DNA from 3 places in the Flavobacterium psychrotrophum genome. Region 3 is predicted to be linked to each of the others. Evidence: riboswitches for the same ligand, from Rfam matches in the RefSeq annotation. Region 3 holds a riboswitch; each other region holds the start of a gene.

Region 1 (10,448 bases), 850 kb from region 3:
GCTACAAGGCGTGGTTTTTTTATGTGCGTAAGAAAATATTTGTTTTTAAAAAGTTATAATTCATAAACTAAATTTAATGGTTAGTTAAAAAATATAAAAAATATGCAGCTTTTGAGGTGCGATAATGCGATTATCGGCGATTTTATCAATGATTTGCATCTCATGCCGTCTATTTTATAAAACTGTTATTAATTTACCCATGCGCTTGATTTACATTTAATTAGTTCTTATTTTTAACAAAACCTAAACATAAATCAAAACCGCTGTAATATGAAGAAGGAATATCTCTTTTTAGTAATGTGCGCATTTCTGTACATAGGTACAGTACAGGCACAGGAAGTAAGTACGAGTGAAGATGAAACAGCCGTTACTGATGCACCAAAGGAAAATGAAGAACTTGTAGGGCATAAGGTAACACAGGGCGAAACGATTATGATGATTGCCAAAAAGTATAAGGTAAAGCCTAAGGATATTTATGAATACAACCCAACTGCTACCGAGGGTATAGTTGCAAACAGTAATATTAATATACCAATGCACCGTGCCTACGGACGCCCTAAACAAAAAAAAGACAGGAGCATTAGCCAGCCCGAAGGGCCGCTGTATGTTTCAGGCAGTTCCGCAACGGCAGATGTACCTAAAGATTAATCAAACAACCGATTTAATTATAGGTGAAAGAGGCTGTCCGTAATGGGCAGCCTCTTTTTGTATTTATAGCATTTGTGCAATTAAAAGTATTGTAAAGAATTATTTCCTGAATTTACTTATAAGCCATATAACAAGCACAACAACGGCAATTACTAAAAAAATACCGAATCCCATACCGGCTTTAAATATATCTCCTATTGCCTCGCAGCCTGTAAGTAATGATAGCAGCATGGCAAATGCCCCAAGTTTTAGTATTCTGTTTTGCATGATTTTTTGTATTTAGGTTATTGAATACAATAAAGTTAGCTGCTATTTAACAGATTTTTCTTAAAAATAAATTAATTGGGTAAAAATTAAGTAATGGTTTATACCGCAGGGAATATGAGTAAAAACTCATGCTGGCCGCTAAATGTATAGGTTGTTTTAATGTGATATAGCTGTGTTACAGACTGTACCAGCGAAAGCCCGAGCCCGGTAGACTGTTCGTTAGATGAATCTCTATAAAAACGTTTAAATATCAGGTCAGTATCTAAGGGTTTGCTACTCCCTGTGTTTCGTATAGACAGAGCTGTATTAGTAAGTGTTATTGTAATACTCCCAGCAGTATGGTTGTGTACTATGGCATTTTTTAGCAGGTTGATAATTAAAGCAAGTGCCAAACCTTTATTCATGCTAAAATTAAGTACCCCGTCCTGATGTATTTCCAGACTTAATTTTCTGTATTCCAGCAGGTCTTCAAAATCTTCTGCAATCTGCACGGCCAGGTCATTAAAGTTTACATTTTCGGTTGCTGTGTATTGCCTGTTTTCAATTTTAGAAAGCATCAACAACGATTTATTTAGCCTTACTAATCGCTGTAGGGTATCGCTAATTTTACCCAGTTCGGCCATCTGTTCGTCAGGGAGGATGTTGTTTTCTGCAAAAAGTTCCAGTTTATTAAGGCTTATAGCAATAGGGGTTTGCAGTTCGTGGCTCGCATTCTCTATAAATTGTTTCTGGCTGGCATAAGTTGCTTCGTTACGTTGCAACAACTCTTGCAGTTCGCGACTCAGGGTTTTAAATTCGGTTACTTTAGAGTCGGGCGTTTCAAAGGTTTTACCTGTACCGGGCTGATACAATTTAAGCTTGCCCAGTGTAGTGTAAAAAGGCTGCCATGCTCTTTTCAGGATAATCCGGTTGATTATGGCTATACTTACTACAAGCATAATGTATAAGGCAATAAGTGCTGTAAGCAAATCTTCAAGCAATTCATCTTCCTCTACCATACTGGCCCGGATGGTAAGTTTATGCGGATTGCCGTTACGATCATTAAATATGGTTTCTAAAAGGCGTACCGGCTCATCATCATCATCATATTCCATAAACTCAAAGGTGCTGGTAAACTTGTCTGAAAAGTCATAAGTACCTTTAACCAATGGTTCGATCTTATACTGGTTGATACCAAAATCCGGGGTTTCCAGCAACTCCGGATGTGCATAGGTTTCGCGCACAATAAGTATTTTAGAGTTTTTAAGGCCATCGTCTATATTATCGTATACTTCATCAAGTATAACAGCATAAAAAAGTGCTGCCCATACAGCTATTATGGCCAGCAGGCCAATTAATAAATAGCGCAGCGTATAATTTTGTAGTGATATGCCTTTTTTTTCCTTATTCATATTATAGTGCCGTCATTTTATAGCCCATGCCATATACAGCCTGTATATCAGCCTCTGCACTTGCATCTTTTAGTTTTTTGCGAAGGTTTTTTATTTGAGAGTACACAAAGTCAAGATTATCTGCCTGGTCAATGTAATCGCCCCACACAGATTCTGCCAGCGCGGTTTTGCTTACCAGGCGGTTAGGGTTTATCATAAAGTAATACAGCAGGTCAAATTCCTTACGGTTCAGTATAAGTTCAGATCCATCAATTACAACACTGCGCTGTTCTGGCGAGAGGCGAATGTTACCCAGTGTTATAAACGTATCGCCATTATGGCTTTTTCTGCGTATGGCCGATTTAATACGGGCATGGAGCTCTGCAAGGTGAAAAGGTTTTGCCAGGTAATCGTCAGCACCAAGGTCAAGGCTGGTAACCTTATCATCTACAGAGTCTTTAGCCGAGATAATGATAACAGCTTCTTTCTTTTGCAGTTCCTTGAGTTCCTTTACAAGGGCTAGGCCGCTGCCTCCGGGCAACATAATGTCTATAAGCACACAATCATAATCATAGCTGCCTATTTTATCGATACCGGAAACACAGTCATGAGCCGTTTCTACAATATACTTTTCTTTTTCGAGCGATTCTTTTATAACTTCCCGCAGGCCGGGTTCGTCTTCTACAATAAGTATTTTCATACTGGAATTTCTTAGCGGATATCAAATATACCAATTAACGCAGCAAGTTATACCTTAAATCTGGAAACATTTAGGAATAGCAAGAGGTACCATTTTTACGATATATCGTAAAAATGGTACCTCTAACATAGCTGTATTATTATTCGCCAAAGTGTGTATTGCCACGTACGGTTTTACTTTCGGTATCGTTTTTATCATATCGGTCTTTCTCCGTATCCGAATTAAAATCCCTGTTTTCTACTGTTTCTATTTCTTCTTTTTCTGTAGAAGTTCCGCGGCTTTTATTCACTTCAACGCCATTTTCTTCCGTTTTGCCCGAAAGGCTGTTTACCGCAGGGGCTTTCTTTTCGTCAGTGTCTCTGGCACGTTGTTGTGTAACGGTGGTGCCGTCTTTCTTTTTTTCAATTTCAGTATCCAGCTTATCTTTAGAAGGGTCGTAATTCTTAGGGAGATTTTCTCCGCTAAAGCCCTCGTTTACGTGGGCTTCCTTTTCCTGATTGTTTATCTTTTTATCGCCAAGGTCTTTGGTATCATCGGTTCCTGATGTCATAGTCTTTTTATTTATAGTTAATTATAAAATTGTAGTAATTAAGAGCAATGTCGTTCACTGTGGTTTCAAGCGACTTTTGAAGTTCATTATATCCTTCCTTTAGTTTGCCATTTTCATCAAAATAATTGGGCAGCGTATATTTAAGCAGCACATCATTATCGGTATAGATTTCGGGCACGCTAAGTGTAAGCGTGTATGATGTTTGTGTAAAATCTATCTTCATGACCAACTTAACTTTATGCTGGTGCGTTTCACCCCGATCACGATAGAAAAAGGCATTAGTTTTCATACCGCTTATGGTAAGGCTGTTATTACTAACGTTACTGATATCATACTCCAGGTTACGCCGCTTAAGGGTTGTAACCCATGCCTTGCTAAGCTCAACAAACTTTTCTGCCGTAACAGTGGGTATGGTTACCGTAACGGGTTCAAAACCTCTCGAAGTAAGTTCTAACTGAGGTGGCTGTGCCCTGCTTAAGCCGAAGCTTAGAAAGCATAGTAGTAAGATTGCTTTCATGGTTTAGGCTTTTTTAAGCGCTTTTTCAAATTCTTCCTGTATGCGGCCATTAGAAACCAAAAAGGGCTTTTTATCTATGGTAACGGTAATGTCGTCTCCGGCTATTATGTAAGAGCCTTCAAAGCTGCCCACAGGGGTACTGCCTTCAAAACTACCCTTTTGTTCGTTGCCGTTAAGGGTGCCTTTAGAGCCCACGGTGCTCCTTATTTTATTCAGTAATTCTGATTTGTCTCCGGGATATTTTACTGTAAACTGATTGCTCATGATAGTAGTATTTAATAGGTTATTTAGTAAAGTTAACCATTATAAATATCACACTGTGTTTATCTTATGTTAAGTAGGTAGCCAAAATTTAATTAAAATCTCTATTAATTGAGATACTTCTAAAGATTTTATGATTTAACTTTACACAACAAACAACCACCTTACATTATGGACATTATACCGTATGACGAAGCCCGGAAAATTTGGCATCGGATATCCCGTACTACAGAGGATCTGGATTTACCGGTTCAGGCCGAACTGCATAAAAGATTCATGAACATTTTTCAGGTGGGCAATTACTACCATTATATATTTAACTGTGTATCTGGAGAAATAGAATATGCCGATGAAAAAATCAGGAATGTTTTAGGCTATGCCCCGGATGAATTTAACGTTGAGCTGCTCATCTCTAAGATTCACCCTGATGATTTGCCACACTTTCTTAATTTTGAAAATGAGGTTACTGATTTTTTTAATAAGCTGAGGGCAGAACAGGTACTAAAATATAAAGTAAGGTATGACTACCGCATACAAACAAAACACGGTAATTACATAAGATTATTACAACAGGTAATAACCATACAAAGTGATGATGATGGAGCCGTACTGCGCACTATGGGGGTGCATACTGATATTACTTACCTTAAGCCCGATGGTGCACCTCAGTTGTCGTTTATAGGGCTGGAAGGAGAACCATCATATCATGATGTGGCTGCAAAAAAGGTATATACACCGGCAAGGGAAATACTTACCCGCCGCGAAAAAGAAATACTGGCTTATATGGCACAGGGATACAAATCGCCTGAGATTAGTGCCCAGCTTAATATAAGTACACAAACGGTAACCACGCACCGCAAAAATATGCTGGGCAAAACCGCAACAGGTAGCGCTGCCGAACTGGTTATGACTGCGCTTAAAGAGGGTTGGATCTAACTAAAAGTCCTGCGCAATAAAACGTCCTGTAGTTTTGTCAAAAACGATAGACGGATCATCAAATACCATATTCATTTGATTGTTGTCAATAAGTGTGGACGGACTGCCTTGTATAAGACTACCCTTTTTCATCACAAGTAGCTCATCTGCCATTTGTAATGCAAGTTCGAGGTCATGGGTAGAAAAAAGAATGCACTTACCCTCATCTGTAGCCAATTTTTTGAGCAGGCGCAATAAATTTACCTTATGTGGCAGATCTAAGTGGGTAGTAGGCTCGTCTAAAATTATTAGGGGAGTGTCCTGCGCCAGCGCACGCGCTATCAATACATTTTGAAGTTGCCCATCGCTTATTTCAAAATGTTTTTTATGGGCAAGATATTGCGTGTTGGTTAGGGTAAGGGCTTCATTCGTTTTTGAAATGTCTTCGTCAGATAACGTGCCAAGCCAGTTGGTATAGGGCTGCCTGCCCAGTGCCACAAGTTCAAAAACGCTCAGGTTGCCCGGCGGAAGCCCCTCTGTAAGCACTAACGATAATTGTTGAGCGAGTTGATGTGGGGAATAGCTGTATAAGTCTTTTTCGTTAAGGGACACATTGCCTGAAAGCGGTTTTTGCAATCCGCTCAGGGTGCGTAACAGTGTACTTTTACCGATACCATTGGCACCAATCAATGCTACGAGTGAACCTGCTTTAAGCGTAATAGTAATGTTATCGGCAACAACGGTTTGCTGTTTGCTACCGTAGCCTATGCTTATATTGTTTGCTGTTAGTATTTTGGTTCTTGTATCCATTAATACGTGCGGTTACGTTTTTTTAATAACAAGCTAATTACCACAGGCGCACCCACTATAGATGTGATACCGTTTATAGGTAAAACGGCAGCAGTACCGGGTAGCTGCGTACACATATCGCAAAACAACATCAATATACCGCCAATAAATAACGTTCCCCAAAACAATATCCTGTGGCTCCCAGCCTTTAGTAACAAGCGTGCAAGGTGTGGCACTACCAAACCTACAAAGGCTATAGGTCCTGCAAAAGCGGTAACACAACCCGTAAGCAGGCTGGCGGCTATTATAATAATAAAGCGTGTGCGTTTAAGGTTAATGCCCATACTGGCTGCATAGCGCTCGCCCAGTAAAAGCGCATCTAACGGTTTTATACAGCTTATGGCTAAAACCAGCCCAATAATTGTAACTATTGTTAATATGATAATAGATTGCTGTGGCAGGTTGCCTAAGCTACCTAATGCCCAAAAAGTATATTTTTGTAACTGTTCAGCAGTACTAAAGTAAGTTAGTACACTTACTATTGCTCCTGTAAAGCTGCCAAACATTATGCCTGTAATCAATATTCCCATAGTATCGCGCAGGCGTTGGGCAACAGCCAGTACTAATAGCAGCACGGCAAAGCTACCGGCTACCGATGCCAGTACCACACCATAACCCGACATTAAAAAGATGCCTAAAGCTCCGGGTAAAAGCCCTGCACCAAGTATTACAAAAGCAACACCCAGGCTGGCACCACTGCTAAGACCCAATACATCGGGTCCGGCAAGAGGGTTGCGGAAAAGTGTTTGCATTAGCAGGCCACCTACAGATAATGCCATGCCTGCAAGCACGGCTACAATAGCCTTTGGCAGGCGATAGGATAGAATAATATAGTCCCATGCGGGTTTTGAAGCATGGTTGCCGGTTAGTGCATTAACCACATCTGTAAGCGGAATTTTTACTGCACCGAGGCTGATATTTGCCAAAAACAGCATTACCAGGGCGATACCCAGGCAAGTAAAAAGAATACTATTTCGGCGTTGGTTGGGCACGTATATTATTGTAATTGTTCGAAGAATTGCAGCTTATAGCCCGGTAATAATTCAGGGTGAAAAATATATACCAGGTCTTTAAGCACCAGGTCAGGGCGGTTTGGGGCAAGCTCATAATATATAAGCCCGCCTGTTTTGCCGGTTTTGGTACTAAACGAATATACTTTTTTGTTTTTAAACGCTTTAAATTCTGCATAATGAGGATTCGCTTCCATCATCTGTTTAAGCGATGTGTACTGGCTTGGGCCTATCCAGTAATCAGCGTTTTGCGCCTTTTCCAGCACGGTTTCAAACGAGAGGCTAAGGCTGCCTGTACCTTTACTGTCTGCCCAAAGGTAATTTGCGCCTGCATCTTTTAAGAACAGTGCGGCCCAGCTGTTTCCTTCCGGTAGCAGCCACTGGTCGTTAAGCATAGCGCCGCCCATAACGGTTGGTTTTTCTTTTATGTTTTGCGCCAGTTTCTGCGCATCGTGGTAGTCTTTTTCAATTTTAGAGAAAATTTCATCGGCTTTATCATCCATCCCGTAAAGGGCGCCAAAAAACTTTATCCATTCGGCTTTACCCAGTGGTGTCTGCTCTGTCCAGTCGCCGTTATACAGTACTTTAAGCCCCGCCTGTTCAAGGCTGTTCAGGGTTTTGTTGGTACTGTTTATCCCAAAAGCTACTACGGCATCAGGGTTAAGGTCAATAATAATTTCGGTATTCAGGCTTTCGTTGGCACCGGCTTCCTTCACCTTACCGCTATCAATAAGTGCACGCGTTTTTTCAGACGAAATATACTGCGTACCGGGAAAGCCCACCAGCGTGTTTTCTACCCCTAAAATCTCCAGCGACGGTATGTGTGTAGTACTGGTAACCACGGCGCTTTTAATGGGTACGTTAACTACTGTATATTGCTTAAGGCTATCGGGCAGGGTGGCGCCTTTTTGCAGCATTACATAAGTATAACTTTCTTTAGCATTGGGCCACGGTTGTGTAACTTTTACAAGGCTAAAGCCTTTATATTTATAAAGTTGCAATCCTTTAGCGTGCTTAATAGCGTTGGTTGTTGCCTGTACTGTAGCTACAGGGGCATCGGTGGTGTTCTTACAGGCTGTTATTGCTAATAGTGCAACAAAAAGCAGGGAAAGTATTTTCTTCATAAAAAATATTCAGCTGCCGCAAAGTTATGAATTAAATTGCGCAACAAAACCTTTATCTTTGCACCCATCTTTAGGTTGCTTTGCGCAAAAGCGCATAACGCATTAAAAGGGAATCAGGTATATGCCTGGGCTGTTCCCGCAACTGTAAGCTTATTCCGCCACGGGCGGAAGGCTGTTGTTATCTGCACACCACTGCTTTTAAGGGCGGGAAGGTAAACAACAGTACGCAAGCCAGGAGACCTGCCTACAGTAAAATTAAATTGTTCGGCCTTCGGGAAAAAAGGCTCCAGCTATGGCAAATAAAAATCTTTTCGTCTTTGTATTCCTGTTCATGTGTGTTGTTGCAAGCGCACAGCAGGACACCATTACCCTTACTGAAGTAATAGTGTCTGATACGCAGCTGCGCGATTTTTCGAAAACGCAGTCTGTACAAAAGCTCAGCGACTCCATTATTGGCAGGAGCGGGGCTTCGCTTACTTCATTATTGGTAAACAATTCACTGGTATATTTTAAAGAAAACGGCCCCGGCATGGTATCGTCGCCGTCGTTTCGGGGTACATCGGCACAGCAAACCGCAGTGGTGTGGAATGGTATTAACATCAATTCGCAACTCAACGGGCAAACCGATTTTAATACATTAAACGCCCGCGATTTTAACGAAGTATCTGTACGTGCAGGCGGGGGTAGCGTTATTTATGGCAGTAGTGCTATAGGGGGCAGCATCCACCTTGATAACTCATTGGTTTTTACAAACCGTTTTGTAAATGAAGTGCGCACCGATTATGGCAGTTTTGCCACAATGGGCGCTAATTATAAGGTTATGGCAGGCAGCGAACGCTTTAGTGTAAATGCCTCTGTAAGTCATAATAAGAGCGATAACGATTATAAATATCCCGGTTACGATGTTTATAATACCAATGGCCAATACCATAATACCAGCCTTAATGCGGCTCTTGGCTATAAACTAACAGATAAGCACATACTGCGCTTTTATAGCTACCTGTTTGACGGGCAGCGCCATTTTAGTGGTACGCTGGCAGCGCCATCAAGCAGTATGTATGATGATACAAATACCCGAAACCTGGTAGAATGGACGGCGCTATACGGCAAATTTACAGGTAGGCTTAAGGCTGCTTACCTTGAAGAGCATTACAAGTATTATGAAAATTATACTAATGAAAATTATACTACAGGCCGAGTAAAAAGCATGATAGCCCGATATGATGCAACCTATGATTTTACCCCAAACCTTAAACTAAATGCCATTGCCGACCTTACTCATAATGATGGCGAGGGTAGCGACATTAAAAGAAACATCCGCAACACAGCATCGGGTGCACTATTGCTTAAGCATAGCATTACAGAAGTATTACAGTATGAAGCCGGCTTGCGGAAAGAAAGCGGTAATGCTTATAGCAGTCCGTTACTTTTTTCGGCAGGAGCCAGGGTAAAGGTAAGCGACTTCTATGCGGTAAAGGTAAACGGCTCACGAAACTTTCGTGCACCTACGTTTAACGATCTGTACTGGGAAGGATCGGGCAACCCGAACTTAAAGCCTGAAAGTTCTTACCAGGCAGAGGTAGGTAATGTGTTTACTAAAGGTACAGCCATGCTGAGCCTTACAGGGTATTACATCCGCCTTACCGATATGCTGCGCTGGGTTCCGGGAGTGGGCGGTATCTGGAGGCCGGAAAATGTTGATAAAGCTAAAAGCTATGGCGGCGAGGCGGTTTTTAGCTGGGATAAAAAATTTGGGCAACACACCTTTAGCCTGAATGCTAACTATGCCTATACCATTTCTCAAAAGGATGGTAACAAAAACCAAATGATGTATGTGCCTAAAAACAGGGCAACTGCAACATTGGCGTATGCCGTTAAAAGATTTTCGGCTTATTACAGGCATTTATTTACCGGAGAGGTATTTTATACCACAGATACCAGTTCTGGTATTGATGCCTACAATGTATCTGGTGCAGGGGCAGAGTATACCTTTAATGTAGCTGGCGGGCTTAGCCTTGGCTTTCAGGTAAACAATCTTTATAATGCCGAATATATGAATGTTGCCGTAAGGCCAATGCCGGGGCGCAATTACAATGCATATCTTAATTTTAAATTTTAATATACTAACACAAATGAAACTACACAAACTAATGCTTACCGTTATTGCAGGATCGCTGTTTTTTGCATCTTGTAGCGATGATGACAGTAACAGTGCACCTCGTGGTGCTTATGATAAT
Region 2 (10,448 bases), 730 kb from region 3:
TGTGCAGGGCAGGGTACAGGGCGCCTTCGGTTATGGCAAGTTCGCCCTTAGTAAGCAACTTTACCTTTTGGGTAATCTCATACCCATACATGCGGCCATTCTCTTCGAGTAGCTTCATGATAATGGTGGTTAGGCTGCCTTTATATAATTGTGAGTTTTTCATTGGTCGAAATTTCTGTTCCAAATATATACATAATATTCTTATGTATAACTTTCTTAGGTATTATTTTAATTTGATGATTTCTTTATATCCTTTTAGGGAATCCGTATTTTTGCAGGAAATTTGATATAGATGTCTACGTTTTATCCACTTATAATAAAAGAAATAAAAAGAGAAACGCCTCACGCCGTATCTATAAGCTTTGCCGTGCCGGATAGCCTTAGCGAAGCCTATAACTTTACCGCAGGCCAGTACCTTAACATAAAAACCCACCACGAGGGCAAAGAGGTGCGCAAGGCTTACTCTATATGTTCTGCACCGGGTAGCGGCGAACTTCGCGTTGCCATAAAGGCCGTAAAGAATGGTGGTTTCTCGGCTTTTGCCAATGAAAAGCTTGCACAGGGCGACACCATGGAAGTAGGCGTGCCCGAAGGTAACTTTACCTTTGAGCCGAAGCCGGACAGGCAGCGCAACTATGCCGCGTTTGCAGCAGGCAGCGGTATTACACCGGTTATGGCTATTATACATTCGGTGTTAATTAATGAGCCTGAGAGTACGTTTGTACTGGTATATGGCAACAAAACACCTGAGGATACCATTTTCCACAACCTGCTGGTTGAGCTTCAGGAAAAATACCTGGGCCGCTTTTTTGTACAGTTTGTATACAGCAAAACGCACGATGAGGGCGCCATCTTTGGCCGTATAGACCGTGCTGCAGTAAATTTTGTAATAAAGAATAAGCATAAAGAAAAGGAGTTTTCTAAATTCTACCTGTGCGGGCCCGAAGAAATGATACTTTTAGTAAACGAGGTACTGAAAGAAAACAACGTACCGGAAAAGAGCATTAAGTTTGAGTTGTTCTCTACCCCAATTGCAGAGAAAACCATATCTGCCAGTCTTGAAGGGCAAACTACGGTTACCGTAATGGTTGATGATGAGGAGACTACTTTTGTAATGCCTAAAGAAATTACCATATTAGATGCCGCCCTTAAGCAGGGTGTAGATGCACCTTACTCCTGCCAGGGAGGTATTTGCAGCAGCTGCATGGCGCGCATTACAAAGGGTACGGCAGAGATGAAAAAGAACGCCATACTTACCGATGGCGAAATTGCCGAAGGCCTTATACTTACCTGCCAGGCACACCCTACATCTGCTGAGCTATATGTAGATTTTGACGATGTATAATCTTTTGATTTAAAGATTGAAATATTTAAAGATGCTTTCGGGCATCTTTTTTTTGTGATGATTTTAATGGAACCTGCCTTTGCCGGAAGGCGGGCGCGGATAATGCGGAAGGTGCGCAATTGCAGATATACAGGGTTTTTTAGCGGCATGGTTTGTCATCCTGAACGGAGGAGTGGAGTCAAGATATTTCTTTGCGATACAGTAAAAACATATACCCACTTTTATTGCCATGCTAATCTTTTACTATATTGCAGCCATAAACCCCGTCTATGAAAACCAATAAATTGTCTGATTTAACCTTAGAGGAACTTAACAAACAAAAAAGCACCTTAAAAGGTGTAATTATTGGTTTTTCAATACTGTTTCTTTTCGCATTTATTGTACTGTTCTACCTTATATATAAGAATGGGAACTATGTATTGCTTGCCTGCCTTCCGCCGGGAATTTTTGCAATGCTTCCAGCTGTTATGAGGTTAAGCCAGTTAAATACCGAAATTAAATCAAGAAAGTCTGACCTCGCTTAAGGTATAATGCCCGAAACAATACTGCGCCAACATATAGAAAAAATCATCCCGCTTACAGACGATGAATTTTCGTTGGTACTTTCACATTTTACTTTTGAAAAGCACAACAAGCGCGATTTCCTGATCCGTAAAGGCCAGGCTGCAAAGTATGTTTATTTTGTTGTTTCGGGATTGTTACAGCTTGTTTCTGATGATGATAAAGGCAAACAGCATATTGTAGCCTTTGCTATGGAAGACTGGTGGGAGAGCGATTATTTTGCATTTTTTTCCGGTAATAAAGCTACCATGTCGTTACAATGTCTTGAAGACACCGTAGTTTTTTGCATTACCCTGAGTAATTATAATGCCTTATGTGCAGCCCTGCCTAAAATAGAACACTTTCTTTTAGTAAAATCAAATAATGGGCATATTGCCGCCCAGCAGCGCATATTATCTTTTCTTACGTCAACGGCTAAGCAGCGTTATGACCAGTTGCTAAAACGCTATCCGTCATTGTTTCAGCGCGTCCCTAAAAAACTCATTGCCTCATATCTGGGTGTTTCGCGCGAAACACTAAGCAGGCTTATTTCATAAATATATTCCGGTTTTGTAATTGTGATGTTTGTCACGCACAATGGCTGCCATTCTCAGGAGCTTTGTATTATAATAGTAAACAACAGAGCAATGCAAAAAAGAGAGTTTAGCCCATGGGCATGGCAGGATGGCCGCAGTTATGTGCAGGCTGTAGAAGTAAAAAATGTTGAGGGTACTTTATACTGTTCAGGGCAGGCCGCCGTACATGCCGATGGCACATCGAGCACCGCAGGCATGAAAGAACAGCTACAACTGGCAATTTCTAACCTTGAGCAAGTTATTACGGGTGCAGGTTATGAGTGTAAAAATATAGTACGCTTAAACGTGTATACAACCGCTATTGGCCAACTTTGGCCTGAGTTTTCTATACTCCAGGACTGGGTGGCGCAGCATGGCATTAAACAGGCTACAACGTTGTTTGAAGTAAAAAGCCTTTTTGAAACCCTTGCTGTAGAACTTGAGGCTACGGTTGTAAAATAACGAGAGTTCAAGTTAAGGTAAACCTACAAGGTTAAAAAAACCTTGCAGGTTAGCACAGATTGGATTATTTCGGGTTCCTACAAGGTCTTCAAGACACAGATGTTCGGAAGGCTAATTTTGCCAGTTAGAGAGCCCCGGAGGGGCGATATATTTATAGTAATTGTAACGCCAGAGTGAACAGAGCTCCGGAGGAGCGGCATTTTTTTGAAATTATGTGCCGTTCCTCCGGAAATCCTGACCATGCCCTACAATCATTTTCTATAGACATGCCGCTTCTCCGAAGCTAAATAGGGTTATTTGGATAGTCAACCAACTCTTTAAGCTCTTCCGAACACTTGTGTCTTCAAGACCTTGTAGTTATACATTTAGAGTTTAAATATCTTATGATTCGTTTAAATCGAACTCATGTTAAAATAGTATAATGGCAAGTGCCGGCGCTAATTACTCAGGCCGGCACTCTTTTATAGGGGCAGTGGATGGTTCTTGTTTTTTGCGGTATAGCGTTCCGGTTTTAATTACCGTTTTGTCTAGCTTACCTTCTTTGCAAAGCTGTTCTAAAATTTCTTTTACTTCTGTAGTAGCTTCATCACACAGTACAGCATATTCTTTTGCGGTAAGCGTAGGGTAAATACTAAACAGCGCTAAAGGGTCGGTACTATTAATTACAGGCTTTTTCTTTGCTTCAGGATGCAATGCAAGCAATGCTTTTTCGTAGAAATCATAGGGTTTAGAACCGTATACCGTTAGCTGGTTAGCTGTACCATCAGAAAAGAACAGCGTAGGGAATCCCCTTACGCCCAGCTTGCGGGCATATTCCAGGTCTTCGGCAAAAAGCTGTTTTGCATCTCCGTCAAAATCGGCTTTTAGTTTTATAACATCAAGACCTGCCAGTTTTGCGGCTTCGGCAATATTGTCCCATTTGGTAATATTCTTCTTTTCGAGATATAGTTTTTCCCTTAAAATGCGCATAAATTTTACCGCTGTATCTTTATCCTGCAATTGCGCCGCCTTCATGGCAATACAGGATGGATACGAAGAATCCAGCGGATCTTCCAGCCATACATCGCCGTCAATGGGCATTTCATAGTGCAGGCTGGCTTCATCCCAATGATGCGCCACATCGGCCGGTTTGCTAATCCCACCGCTGTTATAGCTCCAGTCGGGCAGGAGGCCTCCCATACGGTAATCTATTTCAAAATAATCGCCATATTCAAGCTTCAGTTTCCTGAGTTGCGGCTCTATGCCCCAGCATGATGAACAGATAGGGTCTGTATAATAAACTATTTTTACAGGCTTGGTAGCAGGTGTTATGGTGTCTTGTAACGCAGATGAGGTATTTGCAGGCATTTCGCATGTTCCGCTCACCGGGTCGCACAGTAAGGGGTTTGTTTTTTGTGCGCTCATATTCTTATTTATTTGCGGATGGCATCCGTAGCAGCCAATTAAAATTAGCAATAAAGCTACTACCCTCATTGTTTTAAATTTTGTGTTATGAATTAATTCATATTTTTGATGCAAAGTTGCACGGTAAACAAACACCAGTCAATTAGTCAAAAAAATCAGACTATGAAAAAAGATGGAGAAGTGGAAAATGAATGCCCGGCAGAAGGGTTATTGAAACAACTTTCGGGGAAATGGAAACCACAGATATTTCTTTTGGCTGTAAAAGGTGCGGTGCGGTTTAACGGCCTGCTGCGGGACATAAAAGGGTCTAACAAACAATCGATAGCTACTGCACTGCGGGAAATGGAAGACTACGGACTTTTAACCAAAACCGTAGTAGCCCAAAAGCCGCTGCACATAGAATATACGCTATCTGAAAAAGGGCTTAGCCTTGTGCCGGTATTCAGGCAACTGGAATTTTTTTCTGAAGGATAATATTACATCAATACACATCATGCAAAAACAAATACTACTGCTACTACTTTCTGTAATCATTATTAGCTGTAAAGGTTCTGATTCCGGTTATAGCGATGCAACAGCACCCGATACCTTTACCGCAACTTTTGAAACGACCAAGGGTAATTTTGAGGTTGAAATAAAAAAGGCATGGTCGCCTAAAGCTGCTGACCGTTTTTATAACCTTATAGAAAGTGGTTTTTATAACAATACCCTTTTTTACAGGGTAGTTCCGGGATTTGTAGCCCAGTGCGGTAGCTTAGATGCTTTTGTAATGAAAGAATGGGAAGCCGTTAAAGTGCCCGATGAGCCTGTGCTGCATGGTAATAAGCGCGGCACAGTAACCTTTGCCCGGTCTGGTAAAGAGTCGCGCGGGCTTGATATGTTTATAAACCTGTATGACAATACACCTCTGGATACCATTAACTACGAAGGTGTAAAAGGCTATCCTGCTTTTGGTACTGTAACTAAAGGTATGGATGTGGTAGACAAACTGTACTCCGGCTACGGAGAGGCTACTATGGAAAACCAGGCATACTACTCCAGCCAGCACCGTATGCAGGGGGCTTTTCCGCAACTTGATAAAATTAAAAAGGCATATATAACCTCAGGAAAATAAGCCTTTAAGTACCATATGCATTGTTAATGCCATGTGGTAATCAATTTTAAATTTTATACATTTACGCCTCTACAATTAAATATACAAAATGGCTTCAGGTTTTTTCGCGATCTTAGATGATATCGCTGCCCTAATGGATGATGTGGCAGTTACAAGTAAAATTGCTACACAAAAAACAGCAGGAATATTAGGCGATGACCTTGCCGTTAACGCTGAGAAAGCTACCGGCTTTTTATCATCAAGAGAGTTACCTGTACTGTGGGCTATTACAAAAGGTTCGTTTATAAACAAACTAATCATTATTCCCGTGGCGCTGGCGCTGAATGTGTTTTTTCCTATTGCTATAAAATTTATACTTATACTGGGTGGTTTTTATCTGGCTTATGAGGGTGTTGAAAAAATAATTGAATACTTTTTTCATCATGCCAAGACCGGTGAAGAAGTAGTTGACCCCAAAGAAGAAGGTAGCGCCGATGCCGAAAAAGCCAAAGTAAAGTCTGCTATTACTACTGATTTTATTCTTTCGGTAGAAATTGTAATTATTGCTTTAGGTACCGTTCTTGACGAAAACCTTACAGTGCAGATAATAACTGTAGCTGTGGTAGCATTCCTGGCAACTGTGGGTGTTTACGGTATTGTAGCGCTTATTGTGCGTATGGATGATGCCGGTTTTAAACTTATAAAAAAGTCTAACGGCAAAGGTTTTTTATCGCAGTTGGGCAATGTACTTGTAAAAGCGCTTCCTTATGTAATTAAAACTCTTGCTATTGTAGGTACCATTGCACTTATACTGGTTTCGGGCGGAATTTTTGTACATAACATAGCTTACCTGCACCATGTGTTGCCGCAAGTGCCGGATATGCTGAAAGAATTTGGCTTGGGCCTTATTGGCGGATTGGTAGCTGTTGCGGTTATTACCGGCAGCAAAAAACTGTTTTCGTTAGTTAAAGGCAGTTAATTTAAGCTGTATTAACTTTAAAAATAAAAGCCTGCATTTTGTTATGAATGCAGGCTTTCTCTATTAAAAAAAGGTCGTGTTGGTTATTGCTTTACGATACGGTAAGAGGCTTCTCTGTTTCCTGACCGGATAACAAACAAATAAAAACCCGATGGAAGCATAGCTATATCTACGCGTTGGGCGTTGCTATTTTCTTTATTAAGTACTATGCTTCCCTGGGTATTATATGCTGTTATGCTGTAATTATCTTCTGCCAAAACATTAATATAATCAGTAGCAGGGTTGGGGTACACCATAAACTGATGTAGAGTGTTATGTGCAGTATCCAGCGTTTTTTGATTGATAACGCCTATGCCCTGCAGGTCAAACCCGCATGAAACAAACGGCGTAGGAAATGAGTCGTTTACTGCATTGCCATACTGGTCATAACTTGCGTAGGCAGGGTCAATGCTGCCCACAACATCAATTATCCTGATGTGGGTTATGCTTTCTTTATCAAGCAGCAAATCGTCTGGCAGGTCAGAAAGGTTAAACGGTGTGCCGAAGCGTCCGCCATATTTTCCGGCAAGATTATTAAGGTATTCCGGCAGGGGCGACCCAAAAGTGCCCAGTTGTATACCGGTTTGTGTTTGGCTATGTGCCGGGAAACGGAAAAAGTGAATGCCATCTGAGCTTGCTTCTACAAAAGCCAGTTCCAGATAATCGCTTGCCCCGTTTTCAAAAACAACAAAGTCAAAACCGGCTTCGTTTGTAATGGGCGTACCGAAACTAAGCGTTGCCTGCCCGCCATCACCCAGGCTTACCGAATTTCCGGTTACACTGCCTAATGCGGCATCAGGCTGCCCTGATGTTGCAAAATTGCTACCTCCGGCCATAAAATCCGGGTTGGCAATATTTACAGGCCCTCTGGTTACTGTTATGCCTGTAGCCCAGCCTGTAATTTGCGGGCTGTTACTGGCCACAGCCGTACTACCGGGCATTCCGGCGGCGGGAGCATAGGACTGGCAAAATGCCGAAGCAGAAACGAGAAGGCCTGTAATAATAGTGCGCATTATTTTACAATAAGCTTTTTCATGGTAGTTTGCTTACCGTCAGATATTTTTACCATATACATACCCTGAGAAAGGTTTGCAATGTTTACACCCGTTGCAGCATATTTTGCTTTTAAAACTTCTTTGCCGGTAAGGTCATAAACAGCTACTTCAGCAGCAGCATCGGTAGTTACAAAAAACTGGCCGGATGCCGGGTTAGGGTATACCGCAAGCTGATTGCCCTGTTGTACAGGAATGCTAAGGCTGCTATCTGCCTTATAAAAACTGTTAGGTATTACACCTACTGTATAATTACCCTGTGGTGTACCTGTAGTACTAAATAGATAAGCAGTACCCGGGCTTACATAATTACCTGCATCAGCAACATAAAGGGTATCGTCTATAAGGTTCATGCCATATACGCCATAAGCGCCCTGAGGCTCTAAAGATGCTATTTCGGTAATTGTCTCAGGTGTTGTAAACGCTGCTTTATAAATGTCGGCAGCAGATGTAAAATAGAAATTACCGGTAGTGTCTATTTCAAGGTTTGCAGGGTGCAGGCCTTCATAGTTTGTTGTAGCAACCACAGTATTATCTGCAAGGTTTATTTTTACAAGAGAACCATCAGTCTCCGGAGCGCCCCAGCTTGGCCTTCCGCCACAAAGTACATACATAAAATCGCCATCTACGATCATTTTGTTAGGGACATCGCCTACGGTAACAGTTGAGCTAACAGTGTTACTTACAGGGTCTATTACAGATAACGTAGTACCATAGCCAAAACCACCCTGGTGCGCCGCATATAGCTTATCGTTTACGGTAAGGATGCGCTCTACACCCGGAGCAACAGTTATAGTAGATTCAACAGTATTGGTTTGCAGATCTATAACAGCTATGTAGCCATCAGCAGCACTACCACCATTTCCCCAGTTGGTTACATAACCTTTACCATCGTAAAAAGCCATGTAGCGCGGGTTTACAAGCCCGGTGCTTATTGTAGCAACATACTCAAAAGTAGTGCGGTTAACAACTTTAACGGTGTTAGAAATGTTTAGTACAATGTAAGCATAGTTACCATTAAAGCTAAGACTTTGTGCAGTATCACCAAGTGCGCCCTGAGTAGGGTTAACTGTTGCGTAAATGTTGTTTACAGGCTGCTCTGCGTTGTTTGCAAGAAACGACACAGAAGCGTTGCCGCTACCGGCACCACCTTCGTTAAGTACAAAAATACCATCGGTAAACGATTGTGCAAAAGCCGGAACAATGGCTGTTAAGTAAAGTACAAGGAAACAGATTTTTTTAGAAAAGTAGTTTTTTTTCATCTTAAAAATTAAATTAAAAAATTATGGGCTTAAGATGAAGTATGAGTAGCTGTGCAGTATGTTTAAAAAAACATGTGCAGGCATAAAACAAACCAGATCCTTTACCCGAGGATATTAAATTCGTAATGGTAAAGGCAGGTCTCCTGGCTTGCGTCTTGCTGATGGCCTTCCCGTTAGTAAAAACAGTGGCACTTATGTATCAACAAGCTTAGTAGCGTACAGTTGCGGGAACAGCTTTGGATTTTAACCAAATTCCCTTTTAATACCCTGGGTTAAATACCGTGGGTAACCTTAACAACGACAAAGGTAAGATTTTTTTAAAGATATTATTGTAAACAATGCAATTTGGTATGTGTAACTGAATATTCTTCAATGAATGTGGGCGGTTACCAAAACATGCGTTTTTTGTATGCCCTAAAATCTTGTATCATGAATACTATAAACTCTGGTAATTACAAATATAAAGAAGCTAAATTCTTACATGTTAATTGAGGAAAAACCTCAATTAACATTTGTAGGTAAGCATATAATTTAACATATATTTTAACAGTTGTTTTTTAATATGTTCCTTTGTCGCCACGTTACTTAACAAATTCAACCCACACATCGCACCGTTATTTAATAACAATGCACAATGCAGCAAACTGTAGGATAGTACATTAGTGTTTTCTACAGTTTGACAGCATTAGGTTTACAGCAACTATTTCGGTTAAACAATTATTTCCAGCACTGTACCCATTCCGGGCGTGTTTTTTATATTAAAAGTACCATTAAGCGCTTTGATCCGGTCGCTGATATTCCTGAGGCCAATTCCTGATTTCACTTTTTTAGGATCAAAGCCTTTGCCGTCATCCCAGATGCGCAGTTTTAATGCTGTGCGCTGGGCCATGACGGCAATATTACAGTTCTCTGCCTCAGAGTGTTTTTTTGCATTGGTACAGGCTTCTTGCACCACCCTGAAAATGGCCACCCTGCGTTCTGGCGATATGCTGCCCCAGTTGATAAATTTATCTACATACAACTCAAAGCTTGGCCCGGTTGCTTCCTGTTGTTTTTGCACGAGCTTGTATAAAGCCCCGGCATAACTTTCATTTTCAGGCAAAAAACTTTCTTTAAGATCGTGCGATATCTTGCGGAGTTCATCCTGCGTTTCCTGAAGTTCATGTACCAGCAATTTCTTTTTGTCTTCCTGTATGGTTTGCAGCTGCTCCAGGTTAAATCGGGTGGTAAATATGCGGTTTAATATACCGTCATGCAGCTCCATGGCCAGGCGGTTGCGCTCTTTCATCTTGGCAATTTCGGCTTCGGCCTCGCGTTGCATTAGCAGGCTGTATATTTTTTCGTTTGCCTTTTGCTGATGCTCCCTGTGTACCAACTCTTTGTTCTTTGCTTTTAACCTCATAATAATTACCAGCCCGGCAGCAAACCCTAATAATGCAATAGCAGCTGCAAGGGTATAGGTAAACTGCCTGCTGAGTATTTTATTCTGGTTCTCTACACGGTCTGTTTCATAGGCTATGCGGGCAAATTTGTTTCGGGTGGCGCGCTCTGCCATTTGCAGGCTGTCGTTTACTTTAAAATAAAGTTTTGAGTAGTAGGCCGCATTAGCACGGTCGTTTACAGACAGCAATGAAAGTGCATGGGTAACATCGAGCGTGCTGCTTAGTAGTTTTGCCTGCTTGTACCCATCTTTAATA
Region 3 (10,448 bases):
AATGGCAAGTGCTATTTGCGTACAGGTTTCGGCACGCGGCTGGTCATCCCTTACAAAAGACCATTGCAATATAGTAACAGGCCCGGTAAGCATTCCCTTAACCGGCCTGGCGGTAAGCGACTGCGCAAACTGTGTCCAAAACACCGTCATGGGTTGCGGGCGGCTTACATCGCCATAAATAACCGGAGGCTTTACGCAGCGGCTGCCATAGCTTTGTACCCAGCCGTTTTTAGTAAAGGTAAAACCCTGTAGCTGTTCGCCAAAGTACTCTACCATATCATTGCGCTCAAACTCGCCATGTACCAGTACATCGAGCCCTGTGGTTTCCTGAAAGCGAATGGTTTCTTCGGTTTCCTTTTTAAGGAGTTCTTCATATTGTTTTTGCGTAAGATCGCCTTTTTTAAACTGCGCCCTCCAGCCCCTTACCTCGGCCGTTTGCGGAAACGAGCCAATGGTTGTGGTAGGAAACAAAGGCAGCTTAAGGCTCGCTACCTGCAATGCTTTGCGCATTTCAAAAACGCTGTTGCGTCGGGCATCTGCATCGGTAATATTACCTACCCGTTCTTTGACCTGCGGGTTATGGATGAGCACCGACGTTTTGCGCGATTCGCACGCAGCAATGTTTGCCTTTAGTTTATTGGCGGCATCGGTTATGTTTTCGCTGTTTGCCAACTGTTTTATTACGACAACCTCATCAATCTTTTGTCGGGCAAAGGCTAGCCATTGTTTTATTTCGGGTGTAAGGGTAGTATCGTTAGTTTCGGCTACAAGGTCGCACGGTACGTGCAGCAATGAGCATGATGGTGCTACCATAAGGCGCTCTTTGCCTATTTTTTTTGCTGCCCTGTCTATCAGTTTCAGCGATTTTTGGTAATCATTTTTCCAGATGTTACGGCCATCTACCACTCCAAGTGATAATGAAAGGTTTTCGGGTAGGTGGTCAAGTATGGCATCCAGCTGTTCCGGGTTGCGCGCCAGGTCTATATGTAACGCACAAACCGGTAGTGATGCGGCAAGGGCGGTATTTTCTGCAAGGCTTTCAAAGTAGGTTGCCAATAATATCTTTACCTGCGGGAATTTTTCTTTTATCAATGCATACGCCTGCTTTAGTGCACTGGTTTCCTCTTCGGTAAGGGTAAGTGCCAGGAAAGGCTCGTCAAACTGAATCCACTCTGCACCCTGTGCTACCAGTTGCTCTATAATCTTGATATAAACAGGTAATAATTTATTTAGCAAAGATATCCGGTGGAAACCAGCCTCTTTTTCTTTACCCAACAACAGGTACGACACAGGGCCTATAAGCACAGGCTTAGTTATACTACCTGCGGCTTTAGCCTCTGCAAACTCCTCGATAACTTTAGTTGAGAAAAGTGAGAATTCCTGGTTTTTATAAAACTCAGGCACTATATAGTGGTAGTTGGTATCAAACCATTTTGTCATTTCCATAGCAGTAAGGTCCAGCCCATTTTGCTGATAGCCCCTTGCCATGGCAAAATAAAGGTCGTGAATGTTGCCGTTTTTAAGTGCATCATAACGGGGAGGTATGGCGCCCACGGTTAACGACAGGTCTAACACCTGGTCGTAAAACGAAAAATCGTTAGACGGAATAAGGTCGATACCTGCCTCTTTCTGAAGATTCCAGTTGTGCAGGCGGATGTCTTTACCGGTTTGCAGTAAATGTTCGATAGGAGACTTACCGGCCCAGTAGCTTTCGCAGGCCTTTTTAAGTTCCCTGTTGCCCCCGATGCGCGGGTAGCCAAGATTGTTTGTACGCATTTTAGTGCTTTTAAAAAATTAATGAATGATTTAAAAGCTCTTTTGCCAGATTTCACAATGCCTTAAGAAGATAGGGGTGGGGAATGAAAAGGGCACACGATGCCCATGAACATTTTTAACCAATAGCTTCAAACCGCGAAAGCATTGTCAAGTTGGTAAAGGCAGGTCTCCTGACTTGTAACATTATTACCGCCCTTCCCATTCGCCATTGGCAAACAGTGGGCAACAAGGGTAAAAACTTTAGAGGTTACTTACAGTTGCGCGACAGTTCGTGATTTGCACACGATTCCCTATTAGTCCCGGCTTTCGCCGGAAACCTTTTCCGTTTGAAAAGAAATAAAGTAAAGAACTTATGCCGCAAATATAGCAACCAGATTTGGTTTATTTGCGTGTAGTGTCCTTTTTAACGGGGGACAGCATAAAACGGTAAACTACAAACTGATTTTGGCAATTAAAAAAATGAATTACCTTTGCGCCCCTAAACAGCCTTATGAAACAAATTTTACTACTGTGTGTCCTGTGTTTTTCTTTATTTGCCAAAGCACAACAAGATACTAACCTTACTGCCGATAATGTGGCTTTTGCACTGGATACCAATACCGAACGTATTGATATTTTATTCCCAAAAACATCGCAGGTACAGCAAGATGGTAAGGTAATTATTGATGGCAGAACCTATACTGTAAAGACACTTAAAAATACAGATTTTCCGGTTGACCCAAAATATGATCGCGATCCGTTAACTGCACCTTATAAAGACCTTATAAGGCTGGGCTATGTATCTGCTAAATATACAACAGCAGCACAAACCGAACCACGCACGCCTGAGAACCTTACCAGCACCGGAAACCAGTGGCGCAAAATGCAGGATGGCGAATTTGTAATGGCATGGCACGGCTATCTTAAAAATGCCCCGCAGGAGCAAACCGTAAAACTGAGCCTGGCCAAGGTTACGGGCGAATCGATATTGCTGTTTACTCTTGAAGATTATATTGACTGGCGCACAAAGGATTTTGAAAATATTCGGATGGGTATGTACAAAGTACTGGATGATGCCGTTTATACGTCTAAAAAGCCGGAAACTACCCGTAAAAGATAGCGTCTCTTTCTTTAAAGTTTCCCCGTATTCTTTGTAATCTCAGGGCAAACGCATCATTTAATTTGCTTAAATTTTTTGCCACTAATTTCTCGAATTTTTACAAATTTTAAGAATCATTAAATTTGTTACATTCTAAGTGGCTTATCTTTTATAATGCGTTTACACTGTTTGTAACCTGACTACTCTTATTTACTACTTCCACCTTGTATCCTGCCAGCGTTTTTGCTCATCTTTGGTAAGAAACGTCCACGCTACAATGCGGCTTGATTTATTGCCTGTACCCAGCGGAATGGTTTTTACCTGCACGGCTTTAAGGCCATCCAGGGCTTTATAGATGCCTTTAAGGTTAGACTGTTTAGAGACCAGTGTGGTAAACCAGAATATATTTCTGCCAAAGGTTTTACTCTCTGCTATCATGTTATGGATAAAGGCATGTTCGCCACCCTCATACACCAGTTCGTTACTAATGCCTGCAAAGTTTAATTCAGGAGTCTTTATTCTTTTACCCGAAAGGTTTTGCACCTTGCGTTGTGTGCCTTTCTGCGCCTCATCGGCAGAAGCATGAAAAGGCGGATTACATACGGCTATATCTATCTTTTCGTTCGCATCTATAATACCACTAAAAAAGCGGGTTTTATCTTTTTGCAGCTTTATTACTATCTTATCTGTAAGCTGTGGGTTAGCTACTGCTATTTGTTGCGCTGCCGCTACCGATGTGATGTCAATATCTGCACCGGTAACATTCCAGCCATATTCTGCAACACCCAGTATGGGGTAAATGCAGTTTGCACCCGTACCAATATCAAGAAGCCTGATCTTATCTCCGGCAGGCATACGCCCAAAGTTGCTTTCGGCAAGCAGGTCTGCAGCATAATGAATGTAGTCTGCCCTGCCCGGAATGGGTGGGCAAAGATTGCCTTCAGGAAACTCCCATTTTTTTATACCATAATAATGGCTAAGCAATGCTTTATTAAGCAGCTTCACCGCTTGTGGACTTGCAAAATCTACCGATTCATCACCAAACTTATTAGGCTTTACATGGGCTGCCAGCTCAGGTACCGCGGTTATTAGTGCTGCAAGGTCATACCTATCCCTGTTTTTATTTCGGGAGTGCAGCATTGTTTTTTCCTGTGGTATTTTATCTGACATGGCATATTTTATTTAGGCATCAAAGATAAAACAAAAGAGCCTGTTTTAGAGGTATTATTCAGATGGGACAGTAGGAGAATAACAATCTCTATATTCATCGATGGGCTAATGTAAGATAATTGATTTATTGAGATTCCTCCTATCGTCGGAATGACAAAAAATGCTACAGCACATAAATATAAAAAACAAGATGCCGTAAGATATAATCCTTACAGCATCTTGTTTTTGTATGTTTTATGAATTATTATTTATAATTTTTAATCGCATCTACCGGTGCCAGTACATTATAGTCTTTCCAGATAGACGGGTCGTATTTAGCAATGTAGTTAATGTTGTATTTTGGTTTTTCGGTAATCGCAGTGTATGCCTCTGCACTAATAGGTGTCTTGGCAATAACAAAAAGCTCATTTGTGGTAATCTGATCCATTTCTGCCATAAGGCCTAATTTAAGCATACGCTCTTCTTCGTCTTTTGTCTTTTTATTCTGGGTAAATTTCATAGACCGGTCAATGTACATATAGGTGCCGGTCTGCTTTTTTACAAAATTTACGGCATATTGCCCTGCCTCGTTTTTAGCATAGGTTGCTGATACCTTCGTGCGGTCCTGTACCATTTTTACCCCCAGTAGCAGCTTAAGATTTATCTTATGCTCATTTTCTCCGTCTACCAGGTTATAATCCAGTTTAACCACAGCAAAGTCAAATGCATTTACATAGATCTTGCCATAATAATGCGCTGAACCTTTTGCAGGTTTAAAGTCGATTATGTAAATGGTTTCATCATTATAAGTCGAGTATCCCTCAAGGGTATAGGTATATCGCTTAAATTCGGTAAAAAAGTCAAGGTCTTCATTGGTGTAGAACTTATTAAGCGTATTGCTCAGCGATGTTAAGGTAGTTCTTAACGAAGCCGTTTTTACATCGGTTTTTATATCAGACTTTGGCGAGTCAATCTTAAAGGTATCAGAAATAGGTATGATGCCAGACCTCACCTTATAGGTTGCAGTAGGGTCAAGATGCTTTTTAATAACCTCCATTGCCTTACCGTTCAACTGATCGCCAGAAACATCCTTATCCTTGTTTTTTAGCTCAATGGCTTTTTCTACATCCAGCTTAGACTGGTTGTTTTGTGTATATAAATAGCCATACACTTCAGAATAATCCTGAGAGGTTCTCTTTTTAGCGCTATTGTTCATGACCTCTATCTCCTTGTTGATATCCTTTAGCACCGATTTTTTTTCCAGCGACGATTTTATAAGTTCAAATTTACTGTCCAGCAATTTGGTTTCGTTAGAAGTGCGTAGAAACACTGTTTGTTTTGCCGTTTCAGATGGATAGTTTTTAGATGCGTTCTCCATTACTTTAGTCAACAGTTCTGTAGGAGTGTATTTTTTATTGGTAATAAACACCTCATCTAAAACATTTACCTGCTCTTTAAGGGTGTAGGTACCGTTTTTAAGTTCGGATAATTTAATGGTAAGCGTTTCAAAACCTATGCTCGAAAAGATAACCTTATCAGCATCTGTCTTATCTTTTTTATCAATAACAAAATCACCTTCGGTATTGGTAACCACGCCATACAACGGGCCTATTTGTACCGATGCGTAGGGAACGGGCTGCTGGTTTGCATCGACCACCTTACCGGTAACGATTTGCGCAAGGGCAGTAAGTGGAAATAACAGTAATGCTACTGCAATAAAACGTAGTGTTGTGTTCATGTTGTTGGTGTTTTAGGTAAGACGAATAAATTGTGCTTTTGTAACAGGTTTTCAAATATAATATAAAAAGCTCCGGTTTGTTAACGGAGCCTTGTAGTATGATTAAAAAAGGTTTGGTAAATGGTAAACTTTACTGGTATTGGTAGCGTTGGGGATTATAAAAGCCCCTGCAAAAAGCAGGGGCAAAACAATATAATTTTGCAAGAGGGTTCGAAGCTCTTACGGGGCAAATGTAAATGAATAATGGAGATGTGCAACACTACGTGGTTGCATCATAACGTTTTTGCAGAATGTTATAATATTAGGATTGCGATACGGCGTAAGTTTGCGGAGAGAAAATAAAATAGTTAGTTAAGTTGTAATTTAAAGTCACCTTTCGGCAGGTGGCTTTTTTTAATATAATAATTTCAAGATGAAAGATGTAGAGTTGTTTAAAATCGAAGCCGAAAAGTTATTAAACGAATACCAATTACTGTTGCGGGAGAAATTACAAAATGTCTTTTTATTTTCTGAAAGGTCTGATGTTGAGTCAGCTTTAACAGATGATTTTTATATTGAGGTTTATAAATTAACCAGGAAATTTAATGTAATTAATGAGCCCAACATCGAAAACTACCTGTCAAATTTAGAGATAAGACTGTTAGAATAAAAAAGCCACCCCGAATAAAATACCAACCATACTCTCAAAAGTTAATCAATTCAAAGAAATAGGTGTTGAGGTTAATAGCTTATTTACTAATACCCGCAATTATATTTACCGTTAACGCTACAATTATGGTGTTAAATACAAAAGATATAAGGCTGTGCATAAGCACGTAGCGCCTTACGGTTTTAGATGAAATAGTAACATCTGATACCTGAAACGTCATGCCTATTACAAACGAGAAATAAGCAAAGTCAATATAATCGGGCTTTTCGGCATTAGGAAAGTCGATACCGCCGCCTTCAGCCCCGGTTTTTTTATCGTGGTAGTTATGAAACAGGTGCGCATAACGAATGGTAAATATGGTGTGGAGCAATATCCACGAGGTGGTTACCGCAAGTATGGTAACTACAGTCAGCAGTTCTTTATCCCATGCTGAATTTTGGGTGTTTAACAGTAGTAATATGGTTCCTGAAAAGCTAACACATACAGCTGTAAGCACCAGGGTAAATATTACCCTTATGTCTTCGTCCTGCCTTTTTACAATAGTATGCTGCTGGGCAGCCGTAGTATTAAAAAATAACAGCCAGCTAAGCGTTATCATGGTAAGGGCAAATACATCCCAACACAATATAATGCTTGTTATATTGCTTAGATCGAGCACCCGCGTTATGCCATAAGCACCCGCGGCAAAAAATAACGAAATGAAGAGTTTTTGGTATCCGCTTGTACGGGCAGCCCATTTAGGTGGTGTAGTTTTTCTATCCATGATTTATATTCCCTCTAACATTCAAAGATAAACTAAAACATAATGCCCGTACTATAGATTATGGTAATGGCTAAGTGCCTCATAAATTATTTTTCTTACTCAGCGCGCTAAGTATCGCCCCCGTAACTAAAGCTCCCAGTACATAGTAGCCCACTGTAAGCGCTTTTGTTTTTGGTGTTTTGGTAACGGGTTCATCATCCAGCCCCATTGGTTCGGGCAGGGTAATGGCACCCACACCCGCAGATATACCCATGGTTACGGCACGTTGCCATATATACTTTGGGTCGCCCGCACCTATGGCGCTAAAATAAATACCATTGCTTATAATATCACCCGCCAGGGTAGCACCATATAATACTTTTTCATCTTTAATTTCGGTGCCAAAATAACGCAGGGTATTTTGCAGGGCTTCTTCACCCAGCTTATCTACGCGGGGCATATTCTTGTCGGTTTTCTTCAGGCTTTCGTGTAGTATGTTCAGGGCTACCGCACCGCCAAGCCCGGCTAAAAGGTTATGTACTTTACTCATGGCAAATTTTTATTTTTAGTGTTTATAGTAATTATTATAAATAATAGTTTGTTAGACAGTAATTCACCACAAAGGACACAAAGGGTTTCACTAAGATCACAAGGCTAACCCTGAATATCTTTCTAAAGGTTTCAACTTTTTTTAAGGATTAAAGTACACAAAGCTGTATGGCAGCTTTGTGACCATTATCACTTTTACAGAGTCTTTATTATGCCTCTTTGTGCTCTTAGTGAAACCCTTTGTGTTCTCTGTGGTTAAAATATATTTCAGCGAACTGTTTATAACAGTAAATGGCATTATCATAAAGTTCACTTTTATTTTAATGTGTTGCTGTTATGCTACCGTTAAAGTTACACCACTTACATATTTAGTATAGTCCAAAATGGTTTAAATGTCACGCGAAGGCGCAAAGCTTTGCGAGTTATCAGTCGGTTGTGTCAGAACTTAATGAGAGTAAAGCTTTGCGCCTCTGCGCCTTTGCTAGAAAAAAAATATTTCAACTGTATCATATTTTCATTTCGTCTTAGAAACGCAACCACTATAAAAGTGATGTTCTTACAGAATTTTTCAAATTCTAACCCAAACCCACCAAATCCTAAACCATAGCGGGTGTATGCCTGTAACCCCGCTTGTGGGCGGAGTAGTTTGATAATTTTGTTAACGGATTGTACTTGTTGTCCCATTTTAAACACATCCTGTAATGAAAAAGAAAGGTTTTGCCATAATTGCTGTTGTATTGATAATAGGCCTTGCCAGTGCTTTTATATGGTATGGATATTTATATAAGGATGCCCGTAATGTAAGCGATGAAGAAGCAACCTATAGCCTGACCGCAGAAAACCTGACCGCAGATTATGAAGCCGCACAGCAAACTGCCGATACCAAGTACCTGAACAAGACCATAGCAGTAAGTGGGGTGGTAACTACCGTAAACGATTCTGTTGTAACGCTTGATGGCAAAGTGTTTTGTGGTTTTGATAAAAAGATGGACCAGCCCGAAGGTAAGACCATTACTGTAAAGGGCAGGTGCATAGGCTACGACGAGCTTTTTGGCGAAGTAAAGCTGGACCAGTGTACACTTAAATAATTACCTAAATACAATGAAGAGATTTTTACCGGCGCTATGCCTTATGTTCGGCTTTTTTGCCCACGCGCAGGACGACCTGCTCAACGAGCTGGATAGTACACAGGTGCAGGATACCTATGCCGCTGCAGCCTTTAAAGGCCTGCAGGTAGTAACGCTGCAAACTACTAAAATGCCCGCGGCTAAAGAATGGTATGTGGTGGTTTCGCACCGCTTTGGTACCGTAAAGAATGGCTTTGATACCTTTTTTGGGCTTGATAATGCTACAACAAAACTGGGGGCAATATATGGGGTAACGAACTGGCTATCGGCAAGTGTTTCCCGCCACACCATGCTTAAAATGTATGAAGGGTCATTAAAATACAGGCTGGCACGCCAAAGTGCTGCATTTCCGTTTGAGGTTGCAGGCTACAGCACGCTGGATATTAATACGTTCCTTGAAAAAGAAGCATACCCCAAAATAGAATTTTCAGACCGGCTTACTTATGTGCAGCAGCTTATAGTATCGCGCAAGTTTAGCGATGCGCTGTCGCTTGAGTTAGTGCCATCGTTCATTCACCGCAACCTGCGCGATGCCGTTAACGAAAAAGAAAACCAGTTCTCTGTAGGTGCCGGGGGCAGGATAAAGCTTACCAAGCGTATGTCACTTAACCTGGAGTATGCCTATAATGTTGATAAGCCCGATTATTATAAAAACCCATTATCTGTAGGCCTTGATATAGAAACCGGCGGCCACATTTTCCAGATGGTATTCAGCAATTCACAGGCCATGACAGAGAGTGGTTACCTTACTAATGCTGCGGGCGACTGGAGCAAGGGCGATTTCTTTTTCGGGTTTAATTTATACAGGGTTTTTTAAAAGTTGCTAAAGATGAAAAAATATATAGTACTGCCATTACTTGCCGTGGGTTTGCTGAGTTGCGAATCGCACACCTATGAAGATATTGAAGATACGGTACCCGTTACAGATACAATTACCTACACTGCTAATGTAAAAAGCATTATAGATGCTAATTGTGTAAGCTGCCATGCTAATGGGCGATCGGCATCATTTCGTCCGCTTACTACTTATGCTGAGGTTAAGGATGCCGTGCAAAATTCAGGAGTACTGGACCGTATACAGCGCCAGAATGGCGAAGACGGCATTATGCCACAAACCGGGCGCATGCCGCAAAGTGATATTAACGTGATATTGCAATGGAGTGCCGATGGCCTTCGTGAAAATTAAATAAGAATTGCTATGAAAAAGAGAAATATACTGTTACTGCTTACCCTGCTGGCTACGACCGTTTTTTACGGCCAGAAATATACCACTAAAACAGGTAGTATAAAATTTGAGGCCAGCGTACCGTCTTTTGAGGAGGTGGCAGGCGAAAACAAAACCGCCAGTGCTGTAGTGGTAGCCGAAACGGGAGACATTGCCGTGCTTGCCCTCATGAAAGGCTTCCGTTTTAAAGTAGCCCTTATGGAGGAGCATTTTAATGAAAACTACGTGGAGTCGGATAAATTCCCGAAGGCGACTTTTAAAGGTAAGATCGAGGGATTTGACATTACTAAGGTTTCGGCGGAAGCTAAAACCTTTACCATATCCGGCGACCTTACCCTGCACGGAAAAACGAAACATATTACCGATGTTGCCAAAATATCAAAACAGGGCAATAGCCTTGTAATTACAGGCGACT

Evidence for each region. A riboswitch is a leader RNA that binds a small molecule or an ion and turns the genes downstream of it on or off. The one in region 3 is predicted to bind cobalamin.
Region 1: another riboswitch for cobalamin. It lies ahead of DYH63_RS12615 (TonB-dependent receptor plug domain-containing protein); the one in region 3 lies ahead of metE (5-methyltetrahydropteroyltriglutamate--homocysteine S-methyltransferase).
Region 2: another riboswitch for cobalamin. It lies ahead of DYH63_RS19610 (T9SS type A sorting domain-containing protein); the one in region 3 lies ahead of metE (5-methyltetrahydropteroyltriglutamate--homocysteine S-methyltransferase).

Annotation. Positions count from the first base shown of each region.
Region 1 is NZ_CP031557.1:2,921,218-2,931,665, reverse strand. Features, by position in the region: gene DYH63_RS12665 (LysM peptidoglycan-binding domain-containing protein) at 271-648, shown strand; gene DYH63_RS21325 (hypothetical protein) at 748-915, opposite strand; gene DYH63_RS12660 (sensor histidine kinase) at 1,014-2,306, opposite strand; gene DYH63_RS12655 (response regulator transcription factor) at 2,308-2,985, opposite strand; gene DYH63_RS12650 (hypothetical protein) at 3,125-3,535, opposite strand; gene DYH63_RS12645 (hypothetical protein) at 3,543-4,052, opposite strand; gene DYH63_RS12640 (hypothetical protein) at 4,056-4,316, opposite strand; gene DYH63_RS12635 (LuxR C-terminal-related transcriptional regulator) at 4,485-5,249, shown strand; gene DYH63_RS12630 (ABC transporter ATP-binding protein) at 5,250-6,038, opposite strand; gene DYH63_RS12625 (iron chelate uptake ABC transporter family permease subunit) at 6,038-7,069, opposite strand; gene DYH63_RS12620 (ABC transporter substrate-binding protein) at 7,075-8,211, opposite strand; cobalamin riboswitch at 8,267-8,473, shown strand; gene DYH63_RS12615 (TonB-dependent receptor plug domain-containing protein) at 8,504-10,330, shown strand; gene DYH63_RS12610 (YncE family protein) at 10,344-10,448, shown strand, end outside.
Region 2 is NZ_CP031557.1:4,499,404-4,509,851, forward strand. Features, by position in the region: gene DYH63_RS19560 (PadR family transcriptional regulator) at 1-163, opposite strand, end outside; gene DYH63_RS19565 (ferredoxin--NADP reductase) at 293-1,345, shown strand; gene DYH63_RS19570 (hypothetical protein) at 1,615-1,869, shown strand; gene DYH63_RS19575 (Crp/Fnr family transcriptional regulator) at 1,876-2,442, shown strand; gene DYH63_RS19580 (RidA family protein) at 2,533-2,922, shown strand; gene DYH63_RS19585 (DsbA family protein) at 3,364-4,326, opposite strand; gene DYH63_RS19590 (winged helix-turn-helix transcriptional regulator) at 4,489-4,800, shown strand; gene DYH63_RS19595 (peptidylprolyl isomerase) at 4,820-5,440, shown strand; gene DYH63_RS19600 (DUF808 domain-containing protein) at 5,529-6,398, shown strand; gene DYH63_RS19605 (T9SS type A sorting domain-containing protein) at 6,482-7,450, opposite strand; gene DYH63_RS19610 (T9SS type A sorting domain-containing protein) at 7,450-8,751, opposite strand; cobalamin riboswitch at 8,868-9,060, opposite strand; gene DYH63_RS19615 (tetratricopeptide repeat-containing sensor histidine kinase) at 9,461-10,448, opposite strand, start outside.
Region 3 is NZ_CP031557.1:3,769,399-3,779,846, reverse strand. Features, by position in the region: gene metE (5-methyltetrahydropteroyltriglutamate--homocysteine S-methyltransferase) at 1-1,776, opposite strand, end outside; cobalamin riboswitch at 1,920-2,112, opposite strand; gene DYH63_RS16340 (hypothetical protein) at 2,267-2,875, shown strand; gene rlmF (23S rRNA (adenine(1618)-N(6))-methyltransferase RlmF) at 3,068-4,024, opposite strand; gene DYH63_RS16330 (carboxypeptidase-like regulatory domain-containing protein) at 4,269-5,741, opposite strand; gene DYH63_RS16325 (hypothetical protein) at 6,154-6,390, shown strand; gene DYH63_RS16320 (DUF1345 domain-containing protein) at 6,470-7,153, opposite strand; gene DYH63_RS16315 (hypothetical protein) at 7,233-7,682, opposite strand; gene DYH63_RS16305 (OB-fold protein) at 8,383-8,769, shown strand; gene DYH63_RS16300 (DUF5777 family beta-barrel protein) at 8,783-9,625, shown strand; gene DYH63_RS16295 (cytochrome c family protein) at 9,638-9,994, shown strand; gene DYH63_RS16290 (YceI family protein) at 10,007-10,448, shown strand, end outside.